Regions from separate parts of the Paenibacillus sp. GM1FR genome, predicted to be linked through region 2. Evidence: predicted binding sites of a transcription regulator. Region 2 holds the regulator's gene; each other region holds the start of a gene.

Region 1 (6,750 bases), on a different contig from region 2:
AAACTGCTCGATCCACTCGCAGACAAGTTGCTGGTTACTGCAGTTTTGATCTCGCTTGTGGAGATGGGCAAGCTGGATTCCTGGATTGCAGTTGTCATTATTAGTCGTGAATTTGCAGTTACCGGCTTGCGTCAAATTGCATTGCTGGATGGTTCGGTTGTTGCCGCCAGTGCTTGGGGCAAGCTGAAGACTGTAGTGCAGATTGTAGCGATTGTGCTGTTGCTGTTGAACAATTTCCCGTTTTCATACACGGGTATTCACGTCGATATTATCGCGGTATGGGCAGCAGCGCTTATTACCATCTGGTCGGGTATCGATTACTTTATCAAAAACAAAAATTTGCTTCATTTAACAAAAGCATAATGGTTTGTTCTTAATTGGGTAATCATGAAGGAAGCATTGGGTCAGGGGCAATAGGAAATTATCCTATTGCCCTTTGATCACTCACCACGTGTACAGGAGGATGCTCAATGAAGGCAGAAATCATTGCAGTTGGCACAGAGCTACTGCTTGGACAAATCGTCAATACCAATGCCAGATACCTATCCCGTGAATTGGCTGCGATGGGGATCGATGTATATTTCCAAACGGTGGTTGGGGATAACCTGAACCGACTTAGTGAAGCTATTCGCATTGCGCAGAGCCGTGCAGACGTTATTTTATTTTCCGGTGGCATCGGACCTACCCAAGATGATCTGACCAAGGATGCGCTCGCAGCTGTTCTTAACCGGAAACTGCATACAGATCGAATGGCAATGGACAAAATTGAGAGCTTTTTCAGAGATCGTAATGTGGATATGACAGAGAATAACCGACGTCAGGCGATCGTTATTGATGGCGGAACACCTCTGGCCAATGAAACGGGCCTTGCGGCAGGAAATGCGATTTCTGACAATGACAAATATTATGTTGTGATGCCTGGACCACCTAAAGAGTTGATTCCAATGTTTGAACAGGAAGTCAAACCTTGGCTGTTCCAGCATGTACTCACAGAAGAGATGCCGATCTATTCCCGAATGCTCAAATTCGCAGGTATTGGTGAATCTGCTCTTGAAGATCGACTTCTGGATCTGATTGACGCGCAGACAGACCCTACGATTGCTCCTTACGCGAGCGAAGGCGAAGTTACGGTACGTGTCTCCACAAAGGCTGCGAGTGAGGGAGAGGCGAAGCTGAAGCTGGATGCGATGGAGGTTCAGATTCGGGAACGTTTGACAGAACATCTCTACGCGAACGAGGATGTGCCTATAGAGTACACGATTGTAACTATGATGTCTGACATGGGGCTGACGCTCAGCGCTGCTGAGAGCTGTACAGGAGGGCTTGTCATGCAGAGTCTGACCTCTGTACCCGGAAGTGCATCAATGCTCAAAGGTGGTATTGTTTGTTACTCCAATGAAATTAAAGAAAAGCTGCTGAATGTGCCTCATGATTATCTGGAGGGTGAAGATGCACCTGGGGCGGTAAGTCCTGAGGTTGCAAAAGTGCTTGCTGAGCAGATCCGCATGATTGGCGATGCTGATTTTGGCTTGGCTGTTACCGGTGTAGCTGGACCGGGATATTCGGAACGCAAGCCACCCGGACTTGTCTTCATCGCTCTTGCAGAACGTGGAAAAGAGACGGAAATCCATGAGCTACGTATTAATGGTAATCGCGAGACTGTTCGCATTCGTTCAGCCAAAGCAATTCTATATCGCTTATGGCAAAAACTTGTGGCGATGGATTGATTAGTTAATAGCTTCGATTGCATTTACAGTTCCAAGCAAGTATAATTAAGGAAGACGGAAGAACCGTAGAATTAGGCTTTACAGCCTTGTTTACGGTTCTTTTTTCTGTTTAATGGAAAGTTTCCTTGAGGAAGAGGCGCCTCGGCCTTTACAAAAAAAACGAATGTATGTTCGAAAAAAAGCTTGGCAAACGTGTTAAAACAAGGTATCATTATCTTATAAACAGTAAAGGGTGTGAGCTTATTGTCAGACCGTCGTGCCGCGCTTGATATGGCGCTCCGTCAAATAGAGAAGCAATTTGGTAAAGGATCCATCATGAAACTGGGTGAGTCCACTCATATGAATGTGGAAATTATTCCCAGTGGTTCCTTGGCTTTGGATATTGCATTAGGAACAGGCGGCTTGCCTAAAGGCCGTATTGTTGAAATATATGGACCTGAATCCTCTGGTAAAACAACCGTAGCATTGCATGCTATCGCTGAAGTACAAAGAGCGGGTGGACAAGCTGCATTTATCGATGCCGAGCATGCTCTTGACCCACAGTACGCAAGCAAACTTGGTGTTAATATTGATGAATTGCTTCTGTCTCAGCCAGATACGGGTGAGCAAGGGTTGGAAATTGCAGAAGCTCTTGTACGCAGTGGTGCAGTAGATATCGTCGTTATTGACTCTGTAGCCGCATTGGTTCCAAAAGCAGAGATTGAAGGCGAAATGGGCGATTCACACGTTGGTTTGCAAGCGCGTTTGATGTCTCAGGCGCTGCGTAAACTGTCTGGTGCAATCAGCAAATCCAAAACAATCGCAATCTTCATTAACCAGCTTCGTGAGAAAGTCGGCGTTATGTTTGGTAACCCGGAAACAACACCTGGTGGTCGTGCTCTGAAGTTTTATTCCACAGTACGTCTGGATGTGCGTCGTATTGAGAGTATCAAATCAGGCAATGACATGATTGGTAACCGTACTCGTATTAAAGTTGTGAAAAACAAAGTGGCACCTCCGTTTAAACAAGCGGAAGTGGATATCATGTATGGCGAGGGTATTTCGAGAGAAGGCAGTATCATTGACATTGGTACAGAGCTGGACATCGTTAATAAAAGTGGTGCTTGGTACTCCTACGAAGGCGAGCGTTTAGGACAAGGTCGTGAGAACGCAAAGCAGTTCATGAAAGAGCATAAAGATATTGCTGACATCATTGAACAAAAAATTCGTGTAGCCAGTAACTTGGTTACTGCAGTTCCTGCGCCAACGAGTGAAGAGCAACAAAAAGAAGCAGCAGAAGAACAAGAATTGTTTGAAATCAACGAGTAATCTCTCAAAACCTCCCTTGTAGGGAGGACCCTGAGGGTGTTCCCCACTGGACTCCGTAAACTTATCTGATTGAGCTTGGATCAATCTGGATAATGGATTGTAGTGGGAGTACTCGTGCTGTCTAACAGCCCCTGTCCCAATGGACAGGGGCTGTTAGCACGCTAACTGTGGAGTAAAGGCCGGGCAGAGTTCCCGGTCTTTTGTATTATTGGTGTTCTTTGTCTTATCTGAAGGTGTGTTTGGCGTAGTCAGAATGAAAATGTTATGAAAGGGGAGACCAGAATGGATCAACATGACGAGGATTTATATGAAGAAGCAGAACAGGATGGCCTATCCCAATTTCCGGACAACGAAGAACTTATTATTACACGTGTAGAACGAACGAAGAGCAGGCAAGCTCGTTATCGAATCACTTTTGGCATCCACTCCATTACGGTTCTTGAAGATGTGATGATTAAATACAGGATGACTCAAGGTAATACGTTTATGAAGAAGGATCTGGAAGATATCATTCTAGCTGACGAGCGACAGCGGACGTATGCACAGTCTCTGCGTTTTTTGGAGCATAAGCCACGTACGCGCCATGAATTAAGTCAGAAACTTCGTCAGAAGGAGTTTGCTGCACCTTTGATTGAAGAGGCGCTGGATCGGCTTGAGCGGGAGAACCTGGTGGATGACGATCTATTTGCGAAGGAATGGACAAGACAGCGTATGGAGGGCAAGCGGAAGGGAAAACTGTGGATAAGGCAAGAGCTGCGTCAAAAGGGCATTGCCAATGATCTCATTGTTGAGGCACTAGAAGGGATAAGTACAGATGCGGAATTTGAGACTGCTTTGAGTGCCGGACGAAAAAAATGGAATCAGGTCAAAGGGGACGTCAAAGAGAAGAAAAATAAAACGCTTCCCTTCCTAATGAGACGTGGTTTTTCAATGGATATGGTGCGCAAGGTCGTGAATTGTTTAATTGAAGAAGATGAGGCTGGGGACCCTGAAGATGACGAAGCGTTGTTATGGGATTAGCAGACTAGAGTCTCTATACTGCATTCTCTTGACAATTTCTTTCGTCAAATACTAAAATGGACATGAGTCTGTAAGAAATGGACAACCCTTTTTCCTTCCAAAAAAGCGGTTTCGGTTTCTTAAGATTTATACCATTCTTAATTATGGGTTCGCTGGAAACAGTGAATAGTACGTGGAAACATGTACATGTGAAATGAAAATCGGCGGGGGATCGCCGTGAGTATTCGTTATTCCCAAACATATGTAAGGTTTGAAAACTGCAAATTGACCCAAGGAATGCCTTGGAGGAACCAACGAGGAGGTGAACAGTATGGAAATTGCAATCACGATCGCTCTCGTTGCAGCCGCGCTATTCATTGGGTTCGGAGTAGGATATTTTATTCGCAAATCTCTTGCAGAGGCTAAAATCTCTAGTGCGGAACAAGCTGCCGTACAAATCGTGGAGAACGCGAAGAAAGAGGCAGAAGCACTGAAGAAAGAAACGGTGCTGGAGGCGAAGGATGAAATCCATCGCATTCGCGCTGAAGCTGAAAAAGACACTCGTGAACGTCGGAATGAAATTCAACGACAAGAAAGACGATTGTTGCAAAAAGAAGAGTCGCTGGATAAAAAATTGGAATCACTCGAACGTAAAGAAGAGCAAGTGGCTAACAAAGAGAAACGAATTGATGAGACTCAGCAGCAGATCGAAATGATTTACAAAAACCAGGTGACAGAGTTGGAACGTATATCCAACCTCACCATGGAAGACGCACGCAGTATCATACTGTCCAACGTAGAACAGGAAGTTCGTCATGAGACGGCTCAAATGATCAAGGACATTGAACAACAAGCGAAGGAAGAAGCGGACAAAAAGTCCCGCGAGATTATTACACTCGCCATCCAACGTTGTGCGGCTGACCACGTAGCGGAAACAACGGTATCTGTTGTTACCCTGCCAAATGAAGAAATGAAAGGCCGGATTATCGGTCGTGAAGGACGTAACATCCGTGCGCTTGAAACCCTTACAGGGATTGACCTCATTATCGATGATACGCCAGAAGCTGTTATTCTGTCGGGCTTTGACCCGATTCGCCGTGAGATCGCCCGTACTGCGCTGGAGAAACTGGTGGCTGATGGACGTATCCACCCGGCACGGATTGAAGAGATGGTTGAGAAATCCCGCAAAGAAGTGGATGAGCGCATCCGTGAATACGGTGAGCAAGCTACCTTTGAAGTGGGCGTGCATGGTCTGCATCCGGATCTGATCAAAATTTTGGGCCGGTTGAAGTTCCGTACAAGTTACGGTCAGAACGTCTTGAAACATTCCATGGAAGTCGCTTATCTGGCTGGACTGATGGCTGGCGAACTGGGAGAAGACGTAACTCTGGCAAGACGTGCAGGTCTATTGCATGACATCGGTAAAGCGCTGGATCACGAAGTGGAAGGATCACACGTCGAAATTGGCGTGGAACTGGCGAAGAAATACAAAGAACATCCGGTTGTAATCAACAGTATCGCGTCCCATCACGGAGATTGCGAAGCGACTTCGGTCATTGCCATGTTGGTTGGCGCAGCAGATGCGCTCTCCGCAGCAAGACCAGGCGCACGCCGCGAAACGCTGGAAACGTATATCAAACGACTGGAGAAGCTGGAAGAAATCTCAGAGTCCTTCGAAGGTGTCGAGAAATCGTACGCCATTCAGGCCGGACGCGAAGTTCGCGTTATGGTACAGCCTGAGAAGATCGATGATGCTGAAGCCTTCCGCTTAGCCCGTGACATCACGAAGATGATTGAGAATGAACTCGACTATCCGGGTCACATCAAAGTCACCGTCATCCGGGAAACCCGTGCGGTTGAATACGCAAAATAGAGCATTACGGAAAAGTGGCCGCAGTAGTGGGCCACTTTTCCTGTTGATAGCCTGTTAAAAGGCAACTACACATCATGGAGCATGAGATAGAGTCCTGCAAAGGTTCAACATTTGAAGTAAGAGGACTTTGCAGGAATTGAGGAGGCAGTAATCAATGAAAGTTTTGTTTATTGGTGACATTGTAGGCAACGTGGGACGTAAGGCATTAAAGGAAAATTTACCGTATCTGAAATCGAAGTATAAGCCACATGTAGTGATTGTGAATGGTGAAAATGCGGCAGCAGGTCGTGGCATTACCGGTGCAATCGCAAATGAGTTTTTCAACTGGGGTGTACATGGTATTACACTTGGTAATCATACTTGGGACAATAAGGATATTTTTGATTTTATAGATGATGAGCCCCGCATGATTCGTCCAGCAAACTTTCCACCAGGCACACCAGGACGAGGGTACACGGTTGTCAAAGGCGAAGGGAAAGAGCTAGCGATTGTCAATCTTCAAGGAAGAACGTTCCTGCCTGCTCTGGATTGTCCATTCCGTGTAGCTGATGAAATTGTAGATGAGCTGCGCCAAGACCATAAATGTATTTTGGTCGATATGCATGCTGAAGCGACGTCAGAAAAGATTGCCATGGGATGGCATCTGGATGGCCGTGCGTCTCTCGTTGTAGGTACACATACGCATGTACAGAGTAATGATGATCGGATTTTGCCTGGAGGAACGGCTTACTTGACGGATGCAGGCATGGTAGGTCCTCGTGACGGTATATTGGGTATGGAGCGTGAGGCCGTGCTGCGTAAGTTCTACACCCAGCTACCCGTACGTTTTGTTGTGGATGATGG
Region 2 (6,750 bases):
TAGAACAGCACCATGGTTGCCATAACGGCTTTACTAAGCGGCAAGATAATGCGTAACAAGATCCCGTAGGTGTTCAAACCGTCAATGGAGGCAGCTTCCTCCAGTTCTTCAGGCATATTTTCAAAAAATGACTTCATGATCAGCATGTTGTATATGCTAATTGCGCCAGGAACAACAAGTGCCCACATAGTGTTATTGAACCCAAGAGAATTAATCAACACATAGTTTGGAATCAATCCACCACTGAAGAACATCGTGAATACGGCGAACATCGTCAGAAACTTGCGACCCATCAATCTCTTTTTGGACAGGGCATATGCGAAAATAGTCGTCATAAACATGGAGATTAACGTACCTACTACAGTGTAGATAATCGTATTTTTATAATTCGTCCAGAACATGCTGTCACGTGAGATGGTCTTGTATGTCTCCACATTGAATCCTCTTGGGAACAAACTAACCTTACCCGAATTAATATAGGACTCACTACTGAAGGATTGTGCCACGACATTTAAGAATGGATAGAGCGTAATAAATACCACGAACAGCAGAAAGATGACATTGAATACTTTAAATACCTTGTAAGATCTGGATTCCTGCATGGTGCTCCTCCTTTACCATAAGCTTCTTTGTGTCAGCCTGCGTGAAATGGCATTTACGGAGAACACCAGAATCAGACCGATCAGCGATTCGAACAAGCCAATTGCGGTAGCATAACTGAAGTTACTGGATTCCAGTCCCACCCGATACAGGTAAGTGGAGATCACATCAGATGTCTCGTAGATCAGCGGATTGTACAAGAGTAAGATTTTTTCAAATCCAACAGCCAGGAAATTACCCATGTTCAAAATCAATAACGTCACAATCGTTGGTAAGATCCCTGGTAACGTTACATGAATCGTTTGCTTCCACCGATTGGCACCATCAATACGCGCAGCTTCATACAAAGAATCATCAATGGTTGTCAGTGCAGCCAGATACAGAATCGCTCCCCAACCCATACCCTGCCATACCTCAGAAGTGATATAGATTGTTCTGAACCATTCAGCCCGCTGCATAAAAGGAATATTGTCTCCGGTGAAGAAAGCCACCAGTCCATTAATGGAACCATTCACTGCTGTCAGCTGCAGGATCATACCCGTAACGATAACGATGGACAGAAAATGAGGCAGATAAGACGCGGTCTGTACAAACTTTTTGAATCGTTTACTCTTCACTTCGTTAAGCATCAAGGCAAAAATGATTGGAACCGGGAATGTAAAGAGTAACGCAAGTCCGCCTAACATCAGCGTATTACCGAATACTCTCCAGAAGGTAGGGTCCTCAATGAACATTTTGAAGTACCTTAAACCAACCCACGTTTCTCCAAATATACTTCCCCCGGGAACAAAACGTCTGAACGCAATCACATTACCAATCATCGGTCCATATTTGAAAATAAGGAGATAAATGATGGGAAGGATTAATAGTGAATACAGCTGCCAGTCTTTGCGGAACAAAGTTGCTGCCGTTCGTAATCTGCTCTCTTTACGTAAAGATGTCATGGTTAACGTTGTTTTAGCGGTTTCCGACTCCATGTGTTTTCACTCCGATCCAGGACTTGATAAGTAAGAGTAATTCATGTACAGTTCCCATCGTTTCTCCTCTAGTAGAAGACAACAACTCCTTTAACTTCACCCCCACTACCAAATAGATAATTGCTAAATGTAAGCGATATCAATTTGATGTATTATGTAGAATCACACAATCCAAGGTGCTTCACATCATTCATTAGCACTTACTAAGTGGTGTGATCTCCAAATCGGAAGAAGATACTCTAAAATATTAAGCGCTTACAATCAATCGAAAATAATAAGCAATAACTCCCTGCTTCCATTTAATGAAGTAAGTCAAAAAGAAATTGCTTTATGACAATATAAATACTAGTCATACTAGTATGTTAGTTATATTCTAATTCAGCTTCCCCCTAATTTCAATAACTTTTAGCAAAAAAAATGGAGATCTCTTTTAACAAGGTAATTTAGTCAACAAACTCAAATAAAAAAACATTGGTAACTTCAAGAACGACATCATCGTTCATTGAAGCTTCCAATGTTTCAGGGTGCTGAGGAAAGATGTTATAGCTGATCTGCTTAGAAATTAGCAATAAGCTGATTTAATTCCGATAAATGTGTTATTTCATGGTCTGGCGCATACGTTTCATTGTTGGTCTTATGCTCACGGTTAATCCATACGGATTGGATGCCAGATGATAAAGCACCACGAATATCAGTCGTTAACTTGTCTCCAACCATCATGCTCTCTTCGGGTTTAACACCCAGTTTACTCAAAGCATGTTCAAATATCGACGGATCTGGTTTTCCTTTTCCGAAGTTACCCGAGATAATAATCTCATCAAAGAAAGGAGTTAATTCAGGTACACCATCCAACTTCTCTTGTTGCAAAGCAGGACAACCGTTTGTTAACAGCAACAGTTTGTACTTTCCTTGTAACTGACGCAAGGTATCCATCGTTTCTTCGTATACATGAGGTCTGGATCTCCGTTCTACTCCAAACTGCGCGGCAAGTTGTTCAGCAAGATCTTCCCGATCTATACCCAACTTCAACAAGCCACGACGCCAGGATTCTTTACGGTAAACTGGAGCAAGCTGTTCCAACTGACGGAACTCAGGTTGATCCCCACCAGTAAAGTTAGCCCATAGGCCTTCAAACGGATTGATTCCAATCATTTTGGTAAAAGGAAAGGTTTCATATGATTCATACAGTCCACGTGCCTCATTACGAACAGCTTCTTCAAGTTCTTCTGGTTTGACCCCAGTCTCTTGCGCTGCGATTAGACAAGTCTCATGAAAAGCTTCTCGAACACTACGCTCATCCCATAATAAAGTATCATCTAGGTCGAACAAAATCGCTTTTAACGCCATTCCGATCATCTACCCCTTTATGCAATAATTACTTTTCGACGGTTTCCACGGTGATCTGGTGTGCTTTTGCAAATTTCAGCAAACGTTCTGCAATCGCATCTGTATCGTAACGGTTCAATAACTTGGTAAACACCCATCTTTTCCCGCGACTGTTATGTTCGATAACAACTGTACCTGGTTCAATTCTGAATTTGACGATATCTTCAACCCCAATTGAACGTTCACGATTACCCTTCGTCGTTATAATCCGATTACTGCTAATCTTGATGTACGGACGACGAAGCATGAAGATGACTGCCAAAAATACGTAAAGCAGCATGGTCACCCAGTCCCAAGTTGTCATTGGAGCTTGCACAAGGAATGTGCTCATAAACAGATACAAAAAGGCGAGACCAATCAAAAATATAGGGAACAAAAGGCTGCGTCCCTTAAAGACTTCTTCACCTGGTGTACCTGTGATTGGTTGACCACTTTTTTTGCGTTGCTGATTTAACTGCTTGGAATTTTTCTTAACCGTTCTCTCGAACGAACGCGACATGAGAATCCCCCTTATGTGTCTTTGTATCGGCTTACATAACTGTAAACCAACATTTCCCCCTATAAATTGCACACTCAAAATAACAGGAAGAAACCTAAATATCATAATGATATCATTAGGTTTCGTTAGTGTTTGAGTTTGCCTTGGTGGCCTTTGTCATTCTCATCATCAACAATCTCAATGGTATCCAGTTGTTGTCTGAAATTGCTGCGAATATTACTCAAATAAATCTCTCTTAGCTCGGCACGTTCAGCAAGCTCTTCCTCCGACAATCCAGTGGACTTTTGCTTACGAGCCAATTCGTTAATGCGTGCTACCAGACTATCTATATCCAAGCTTGTCCCCTCCAAAAATACAAAGTCATATTAACTTTGCCATTATAAAGGCTGCTTGTCAAGCTGACACGCGCTAACACTCATTGATGTGCATTTTATTCTGCAAATTGCGGTAGAGCTAGTACTTGTCCCACTTGGATGGAAGTTGTATGAAGTTGATTCACTTTCTTAATTGCTTCTATATATATACGTGTATCCATATTCGTCGGTTTATGTTCCAAAGAAATACTCCATAATGTTTCCCCTTGTGAAACAGCTATCTTTCCTCCAGGCAGAACAGCATTCTCATTGCCGGCAAATACAGTTAAAACGGTGCTGCATCCAATAAATATAATCATAGAGGTAATGACTACCTTTAACATCCATGAAGAAATCTTGAAACGCGCTAAAACCTTCTTGTAGTTCCCTATGTTAGACTTCACCAGTTCCGAATTCATTGGTTCATAAATGCTTTGATAAGTAGAATATCTCATTAAATACCCGCCTCCAAACGTTTGTTCCTATCTGTTGGAATCAATATAACACGAACACTTGTTTTGTTCAATAGATTTTTAGAACAATTGTTCGCTTCTTTTTTGAAGGAGAAATATCTTATTTCAAGTCCTTTTACAAAACATTTGCAGTATTATGCTCTGACTTTTGGACAATTTCTGTTCTATAAGCTAAAAAACACCGATTTAATGCTATTTTATTTAGAACTTATGTTTGTACGAACGGAGGTTCTATGTTATAATTTTCCCAAACGTTACTAAAATGGGGTTGATACGGTATGTCGAAGATATCCAGCAGGCAGCAGGCTATTCTGGAGTTTATACGAAATGAAGTCCGGTTGAAGGGGTATCCTCCTTCCGTACGGGAAATTGGTGAAGCGGTTGGACTGGCTTCCAGCTCAACAGTACATGGACATTTGGATCGTTTGGAGAAAAAAGGTTTGATCCGACGCGACCCTACCAAGCCAAGAGCCATTGAGCTTTTGAGCCAAGAAGAATCTGAGCATTCTCATCAATTTGCTCATAGCGTTGCACGTATTCCTGTTGTTGGTAAGGTTACAGCCGGGGTTCCAATCACTGCAACCGAGAACATTGAAGACTACTTCCCTCTTCCTACACATTATGTAGGCGAACAGAAAGTGTTTATGCTTTCGGTAGTCGGAGATAGCATGGTGGAAGCTGGAATCGTTAACGGAGATTACGTTATTGTCCGTCAACAGCAAACTGCTGATAACGGTGATATCGTCGTTGCAATGACTGAAGACGATGAAGCTACAGTGAAAACGTTCTATAAAGAGAAAGATCATATTCGCCTTCAACCGGAGAATGCGACCTTCGAACCTTTACGTTTGAAACATGTTAGTATTCTGGGTAAAGTCATTGGCCTTTTCCGAGATATTCATTAATATTTAACTTGAGTAACAAAACTAGATGTAATGAAATACGAAAGAGGTTATCCTGATCAACAGGACAACCTCTTTTTTTCATGTTTATGTTATTTTAGCGGCTAATTATTCACTGCGTTTCAGAACACTCTTGTGATGCGAGAACACATCAAAGCTCTGTTGTCCGTGATATGAGCCCATACCGCTCTCTCCTACACCACCAAACGGGAGGTAGTGTGAAGTCATATGAGAAAGTGTGTCATTAATACATCCCCCACCGAAGGATACTTGATTCAGAACCTGATCCTGCAGCTGCTCATCCTGTGTGAAGAGATATAGCGCCAATGGTTTTGGCCGGCGAACAATCTCATCTAGCATAGGATTCAGGTCACTGTACGTAAATACAGGAAGAATCGGACCAAAGATCTCTTCTTGCATGACAGCTGATTCCCAGTTCACATCTCCAAGTACAGTCGGCTCAATGAGCAACTGCTCTCGTACAGAACGTCCACCAATCAGCGTTTTGCCATCTGTTAGGAATTTCGACAACCGATCAAAGTTACGCGAGTTAACAATATGCGGGAAATCAGCGTTCTGTAACACATCGTCCCCAAATTTATCTTTGATCTCTGCGCCAATCAGATTGATCAATTCGTCATGAACTTGTTCATGTACAAGCAAATAATCCGGAGCAACGCAAGTTTGGCCTGCATTCAGGAACTTACCACGAACAATACGCTGGGCCACCAGCTTCAGTTCTGCATCGTTATGGACAATAGCAGGACTCTTGCCCCCTAGCTCCAGGGTTACAGGAGTCAAATGCTCCGCAGCTGCCTTCATAACAATGCGACCAACACCTGTGCTTCCTGTGAAGAAAATATAATCAAACTTCTCTTTCAACAATGCTGTACTGGCTTCAACTTCCCCTTCCATAACGGCGATATACTCCTGAGGGAAGATCTCCTGAATCAGATCATATGTCAGACGAGATACCGCTGGTGTTAATTCAGAAGGCTTGATAACTGCACAGTTACCGGCTGCAATTGCTCCAATCAGTGGACCAAAGGCCAGTTGGAAAGGATAGTTCCAAGGTGCAATAATAAGAGCCACTCCGTATGGTTCAGGGTAAATGGTGCTCACCCCATCCGGCATAGCCGAATTGGTTGGGACTTGTTTTGGTACAGCCCATTCCTGCAGGTGTTCTAATGCAAAATCCAGTTCACCCAGAACAATGCGAATCTCGGAACCGTAAGCTTCCGCCTCTGATTTGTTCAAATCTGCCCGAAGTGCATCTTGAATCCGTTGCTGATACTTTTCAATTCCTTTTCTAAGCTGCTGAAGCGCATTAATCCGATACTCGATATTTTTAGTTTGTCCTGTATAAAAAAATGTACGTTGTTCTGTCACAAGTTGTTTTGCCTGATCCATATTAACATCTCCAATTAATTATTTAAAATTAAATTGCTCAAAATTTAATTAAAGTATACCTCTTCTATATGAAACTTTCAACATACAAATGAAACATTGATTTGAAAGTTAGTGGAGTTAGATATCACATTTTGTTTCATGGCTTTCAGA
Region 3 (6,750 bases), 820 kb from region 2:
AGGATAAATACGTATTTGATGTCCTGAAGGCGTGTACGGTCCATAGAACCCATCAATACCTGATCAAGTGCTGGTGGTACCAGACCCAGCTTCAGTTCCGTCAATCCGGTCTCAATCATCCCGGCAAACAGCGTGATATCCAGCCGTTCATTCCCCATCATATCGACCATCTGATCCAATAAATCCAGCACAGCTCCCCACATCTGCCGATGTTCTCTCGACCGTTCGGGGTCACCTTGTGCCTTAGCTTCAGCAGACATATTCTCCAGCTTCCATGCGATCTCAGCATCTTCCAGCAGTCTGTATAGTGCCTCACACTGGGCTTTGGCTGTCTTTGCCTTTTTCATTCGTTTCTCAAAAGCACCCAAGGAATCTGTAATGACCGTTCGGCAGCTCTCCATTAAAGAAAGCATCTGGTCCCGTCCTCGACTACGGCCATCCTGACCGTTGTCTTCCAGCGACAGGCTTGGTACATACTTCCATGGTTTGCCGTCAGTCCAGCGGTACCCGTGAATACCACAAGCCAGTACATAATTCTCAAGCTGGTCCATATCTTCACGAGTGATGGAACCATCACGCGGAAGCAGCAAATCCGTTTTGACACAGCGAAATACATCCTCGTAGCGCCAGTGGCGCCGAACAATATCCAGTGCGGAACGGATAAACTCAGATAATGGATGATGAAGTTCATTTCTTCTGCGGTCCAGAAAGACGGGTACGTCATAATCCCTGAATAACGGTTCAGCTATATCAGCGTAGGTATCCAACTGCCGGACAAGTACCGCCATGTCCCGATAACGCGCACCTTCGTTTTGTGCCAAGCGCCGCATCTCACGCAGTGCTCCCTCCATCTCAGCTCGTCGGTTCTCCGCTGCAACCAGTCGGATTCCGGAATCAAGGCCTTCACTTTTCCAACGAATTCGCCGGTCGAAACCAGCCTCCAGATGAGCAAGTCCCGGACGATCCTTGTATCTCGGTGGAATCTCCGAATCTAGCACGGTTATATCGCTCGTTACACCCAGTTCGTCAGCCATTCCTTTCAGGCGCGCATAGGCACTTGCCGTAGGATAAAACAGTTCCAGTTCTCCAGGCAGTGCGCCATGATCATAAGGACGATCCAATGTCAGTGCAATCGTCACGGAAGAGGACTGCAACATCAGCCGACCAATCACACTCATCTCCTGTGGCGTGAATCCCTGAAAACCATCAATCCAGATCTGGGCATCCTGCAGCAATGCACTTTCCGACAAACGATCTGTCAGCTCGGTCAACGTGTCTTCATCATCAATATATAAATTGGTCAGTTCCTGTTCATAGTCACGATATATCAGATTCAAGTCATGCAACTTGTCCTCCAGAATCGGCGAAGTGGATGAGCTATTCCCTCCAGACAGCCCATCTTCCAGCATTGATGGATCAACTTCATAACGTTTAAATTCACTATATAAGTCATTTAATTCGCCTATAAAACCCAGCTGGCTGCCGGATGCACCAAACAGCTTCAATTCTTCCTTACGGCGCTGGATGACCTTGTAGAGCAGCATCTTTTTGCCTTCGGCTCCGATCGGAATACGAGCAGAACCACCTGCTTCTTGCATTACACGATAGGCTAAACGGCGAAAGCCGAGCACTTCTGCACGCATGGTACCTTTAATTGCTCCAGAAGACACCAATGCCTGCTCTGTTCGAAAAGAGCTCTGTTCGGGAACGAGCAAAATTAAAGGTGTACCTTGCGGTTCTTGTTGAAGCAGGGATGTAATTTCCCGGGTAATCAGCGAGCTTTTGCCGCTGCCTGCCCGGCCAATAACAAAACGAACGGACATGTCTAATCCTCCAAACCACACGTACAAGATTTTAATTCCCAGTATAACATATCTGACTTGGTTCGGAACATACGTTTGCCACTATCCGGTAAAACCGGAGATCATCTCCGTTAACACAGCAAAACAGCAAAAAGCCCGCAGCTATCACACTGTGGACTTTTGACTTGATCTATATTTGATTGGAACGAAAATCATACGATTAATTCTTTTTACTGCGCACTTCGAAAATAGCAAATTTCAGGTAATGTCCTTCATCCACGCCCAAAATTTGTGGGTGATCCTTACCGGCTGCTTTCCAGTCGATCAAACGAAGCACTTTGCCTGCATCTTCCGCTGCATCGGCAATCGTATCCAGGAAGAGGTCTGGACGCATGTGATACGAACAGCTGGCTGTTACCAAATATCCACCCTCATTGACCAGTTTCATTCCTTGCAGATTGATATCTTTATAACCGCGACATGCACCTTTAACTGCTGATTTCGTTTTGGCAAATGCAGGAGGATCAAGGATGACCACATCAAATGTTTTACCGCCAGCTGCAAGCGCTTTGGATGTATCCACTTTCTGTTCGCCTGCACGCGCACGTGCAGTACGTTCATCCAGCCCCTTCACTTGTTCACGCAAGTACTGGAATGCATCAGCAACTACGAATTCGACCCGGTCGGTGAAAGCGTTCAGCTCCACATTTGTTCGTGCACTCTCAATGGCGTGCTCCGAAATATCAAGACATGTCACTTTTTTGGCTCCATACTTACAGGCATTCAACGTAAAGCTGCCCGTGTGTGAGAAGCACTCCAGTACGGTAGCACCATCCCAATAAGGGAATGTAACTACCTTACCGCTTTTATTCACAGGCAAGAGCTGCTCCGTGCCATCCTGCTCGGTCGTTTGAAGTGTGATTCCTCTCTTGTAGCCCCAACCCTTCATGAGCGGTTCGATGGCTGCACGATTCTCACGTTGGTCGAAGAAGTAACCTGTCTTCTGCCCTTCCACGATATCCACTTTAATGAGTAGTCCATTCTCTGTAACTGTGACATGCCGTGGGCACTCTCCATACAGCGGACCTTTGGTCTGCTCCAAACCTTCCAGTTCACGAATCGAGACATCACTGCGCTCATATATGCCTTCCGGCTGCATTACTTCAATGAGTGCCTGTACGATGGCTTCACGGCAACGATCCATGCCAAGTGTAAGCAACTGTACAACGAGGATGCTACCGAAACGGTCAACGATCAATCCTGGTAGAAAATCAGCTTCTCCGTAAACGAGCCGGTATGCCTCGCCATCCTGTATAAAACGTTCCCGATGACGCAAACAATCGCGGAAACGAGCTGCAAAAAACGCGGTGTCCATCTGTTCGGACTCCAGAGGTTGATACGCTACAACTCTTACAGTGATTTGAGATGCGGGATTGTAATATCCTGTCGCCAGATAGCGACCTTGATGATTCAATACATTGACCAGATCTCCCGGTTCCGGGTTTCCGTCAACAGAGGCAATTTCATTGTTAAATATCCATGGATGTGCATGTTCAAGCCGCTTTTTGCGACTGCGTTCGAGTGTAACTGATGGCAAGGTAGATCCACTTCCTTTAATTTAATAGTTCAAAAGATAGGTTTGGTGCGGCGCGCAGGTGGCGTTCCGGGTTCGAATCGATCTTCCGATCGCTGTTGTCTCCAGATTTTTTTGATTCCCTTTTTTAAAGGGAAAATCCGGAGACAAAGGCGCACGCTTCGCTTCTTCAGATTCGATTTCGTCCCCTCCACTACGCTTGCACGAATCACCGTATCTTTCGAATTGGGGTGCGGCAATTAGGTGACGTTCCGGTTACGAATCGATCTTCTGATCGCTGTTGTCTCCAGATTTTTTTGATTCCCTTTTTTAAAAGGAAAATCCGGAGACAAAGGCGCACGCTTCGCTTCTTCAGATTCGATTTCGTCCCCTCCACTACGCTTGCACGAATCACCGTATCTTTCGAATTGGGGTGCGGCAATTAGGTGACGTTCCGGGTTCGAATCGATCTTCCGATCGCTGTTGTCTCCAGATTTTTTTGATTCCCTTTTTAAAGGGAAAATCCGGAGACAAAGGCGCACGCTTCGCTTCTTCAGATTCGATTTCGTCTTCTTCGCTACATTTGCACGAATCTCTGTATCTTTTGAATTGAGGGGCGGGTAATTTAGGTCGCTTCCCTCTGAATTCCTTTAGGCTTGTCATGGTTGTCTTTTCTTACTCATAGGATGAGTTAAGGAACCGGACGGAAGGAATGATATTTCTATGTTTAGAGATGTTATATTGCCCTTACTCTATGGGCTTATTATCTTTTTTGGTGGCATGAAGCTGATGGAAACGGCCTTGCAACGCATGGCAGGGCCCATGTTGGCAGATTGGCTCAATCGTGCCACCTCTGCTCCATGGAAAGGCATGGCCTTCAGTGCAGGTGCAACGGCCCTGTTACAGAGCAGTACTGCGGTCACCGTACTCACCATTGGACTGGCTAATGCCAGATTAATTACCTATGGACGAACACTTGGCATCATCCTCGGCACCAACATCGGGACATGCCTGACGACGGAGCTGGTGGGACTGCAGATCGGACGTGCTTCCCTACCACTACTCGTCCTGTCGCTAACGGGCTGGGCCATGTTTGTTGTTCTTGGTGAACGCAATCTGGCCGCTCCTGAACGCACGCGTCAGACTCTGTTTAACATCCAGTACAGTTTCCTCGCAGCTGCCGGATTTGCACTTGTTATGACAGGCATTCAGGTGATGCAATCCATTGCCTTACCCTTGCGGAGCATGGGCGTATTTCAATGGTTTCTCGACCGCTCGGCCGATAGCTTGTGGTGGGGCTTCCTGGCAGGTGCCTGTCTGACAGCGCTCATTCACAGCAGCGCAGCTGTCATTAGCATGGCGATTACGCTGGCAGCCACAGGGGTATTGCCTGTGGAGATCGGCATCGCCATTGTGATCGGGTCCAATGTGGGGACCTGCATCACCGCTGTGATTGCTGCCGCGGGTGGAGCATCCGCAGGCAAATTTGTCGCAGCCTCCCATGTTGTATTAAACATTGCGGGAGCGCTGCTGTTTATGCCGCTGATCGGCCAGCTGCATGCAGCTTCGGCCTGGCTGTCAGCGGACAACGGGGCACAGATTGCACATGCCCAGACCCTTTTTAACATCACCAGTTCACTGCTTGCTTTGCCATTTTGTTACTTGCCAATCTGGCACAAAAAACCACCGGTCCACGCCCCCGCGGCGAAGTCACCCGTGGCTTGATGATCTGCCTATCCAGACCCACAGAGCTCGCGGCTAACTGACTCGAACAATAGTGCGTTATACGTTAATGCCTAACTTGTTCAGGGCTACACGCAAGATATCATCGTTATTATCATATCCGCTCTGCTGCTGTAAGGACCATGCTTCTTCCGGAGCATACCAATCCACACCCTTGATTTCTTCAATCTGAGGCTGTAGATCACCACTCTCGGCTTCAACGAGATAATAATGAACTTCCTTGTCCACCGGGCCAAAGTCTGCATGTTGGTACGTGTAAGCAATGATATCAACCGGCTCTACAATGCGGCCCACCATACCTGTCTCTTCCAAAATCTCGCGCAGTGCCGTCTGTTCAATTGTTTCTCCATCTTCCATTTTGCCCTTGGCGAGAGTTGTTTTACCATAACGATCTACGATAAGCTGAATTTGAAGACGTCCGTCTTCCCCTGTTCTATAAACAACTCCGCCTGCTGAAATTTCTTTTTTGTTCATCGTGCTCTCCCCCATCAACTTCGATATCTTTATCTTATTTTTTGCAAAAGAAGGACCTCATCTCCCCGGGTAAGCTCCCCAAGGAAATGAAATCCTTGTTTCTGACGCCTCGATTACATCGCGGCGGACTTAAGATTCTCTTCCAACACACGTACCAGCGTAGCCTGACTCTCGTTGACGCCGGCTTCAACCACTTTGACTCGGCACACTTTACCGACCATATCCATCGTTCCGTCAAAGACCAGTTGAATGTAGTTGTCGCTATAACCATGCAGCTTGCCACTTCCCTCGCGGCCTTTGGCTTCACCTTCGGGAATAACATCCAGTACCTGTCCGACAAACTGCTCAGCGTACTCCAGCTGCATCTGTTCAGACAAGTCAATCAGTTCATGCACACGTGCATTTTTGACTTCTTCGTCCACCTGATCTTCCATTCGTGCTGCTGGTGTACCCGTACGCTTGGAATAAGGGAATACATGCATTTCGGAAAAACCGATCTTCCGCATCAACTCATAGCCATTACGGTACATCTCATCCGTCTCACCTGGAAATCCAACAATGATGTCTGTTGTAATCGCTACATCCGGCATTGCTTCCCGAATGCGAAGCATCTTGTTGTAAAACTCTTCCGTCGTATATTTACGACGCATGCGTTTTAACACCGTATCATCACCCGCTTGCAGCGGAATATGGAAGTGACGAACAAGTTTGTCCGAACGTTTGATCACGTCGAGCATACGGTCGTCGATCTGGCTGGCTTCAATCGAGCTGATTCGAATACGCTCCAAACCCTCTACCTTATCCAAATCCCACAGCAGATCGGTCAGATCATAGTTCTCCATGTCATCGCCATACCCACCTGTATGAATACCAGTCAGAACAATCTCCTTGTATCCGGCGTGTACGAGTTGATGCGCCTGTTGAATAATGCTGTTCGCCTCACGACTGCGTGAGAGACCACGAGACCACGGAATAATGCAGAACGTGCAAAAGTTATTGCATCCATCCTGAATCTTCAGGAATGCGCGGGTACGGTCAGCAAAATCCGGTACGTCCATTTCTTCAAACACACGGGTTTTCATAATATTACGCACCGCATTAACCGGCTGACGGGACTCCTGAATTTCATTAACATATGGCAAAATCTTGTCACGGTCC

Evidence for each region. The regulator LexA, encoded in region 2, represses DNA repair genes until DNA is damaged. The targets are predictions, from matches to a motif close to CGAACATATGTTCG.
Region 1: the regulator LexA is predicted to act here: its motif matches at 1,888-1,901, upstream of recA (recombinase RecA).
Region 3: the regulator LexA is predicted to act here: its motif matches at 1,888-1,901, upstream of addB (helicase-exonuclease AddAB subunit AddB).

The regions. Positions count from the first base shown of each region.
Region 1 covers NZ_MKZL01000054.1:351,985-358,734, forward strand. Annotated here, with positions in the region: gene pgsA (CDP-diacylglycerol--glycerol-3-phosphate 3-phosphatidyltransferase) at 1-363, shown strand, start outside; gene PAEAM_RS25820 (competence/damage-inducible protein A) at 471-1,727, shown strand; gene recA (recombinase RecA) at 1,971-3,035, shown strand; gene PAEAM_RS25830 (regulatory protein RecX) at 3,318-4,055, shown strand; gene rny (ribonuclease Y) at 4,366-5,907, shown strand; gene PAEAM_RS25840 (TIGR00282 family metallophosphoesterase) at 6,062-6,750, shown strand, end outside.
Region 2 covers NZ_MKZL01000011.1:917,942-924,691, reverse strand. Annotated here, with positions in the region: gene PAEAM_RS09875 (carbohydrate ABC transporter permease) at 1-602, opposite strand, end outside; gene PAEAM_RS09870 (ABC transporter permease) at 615-1,544, opposite strand; gene PAEAM_RS09865 (HAD family hydrolase) at 2,133-2,924, opposite strand; gene PAEAM_RS09860 (hypothetical protein) at 2,953-3,462, opposite strand; gene PAEAM_RS09855 (DUF896 domain-containing protein) at 3,588-3,797, opposite strand; gene PAEAM_RS09850 (LysM peptidoglycan-binding domain-containing protein) at 3,893-4,270, opposite strand; gene lexA (transcriptional repressor LexA) at 4,567-5,193, shown strand; gene PAEAM_RS09840 (aldehyde dehydrogenase) at 5,299-6,600, opposite strand.
Region 3 covers NZ_MKZL01000011.1:98,567-105,316, reverse strand. Annotated here, with positions in the region: gene addB (helicase-exonuclease AddAB subunit AddB) at 1-1,823, opposite strand, end outside; gene PAEAM_RS06430 (class I SAM-dependent rRNA methyltransferase) at 2,023-3,399, opposite strand; gene PAEAM_RS06425 (Na/Pi cotransporter family protein) at 4,099-5,100, shown strand; gene PAEAM_RS06420 (NUDIX hydrolase) at 5,158-5,592, opposite strand; gene mtaB (tRNA (N(6)-L-threonylcarbamoyladenosine(37)-C(2))-methylthiotransferase MtaB) at 5,706-6,750, opposite strand, start outside.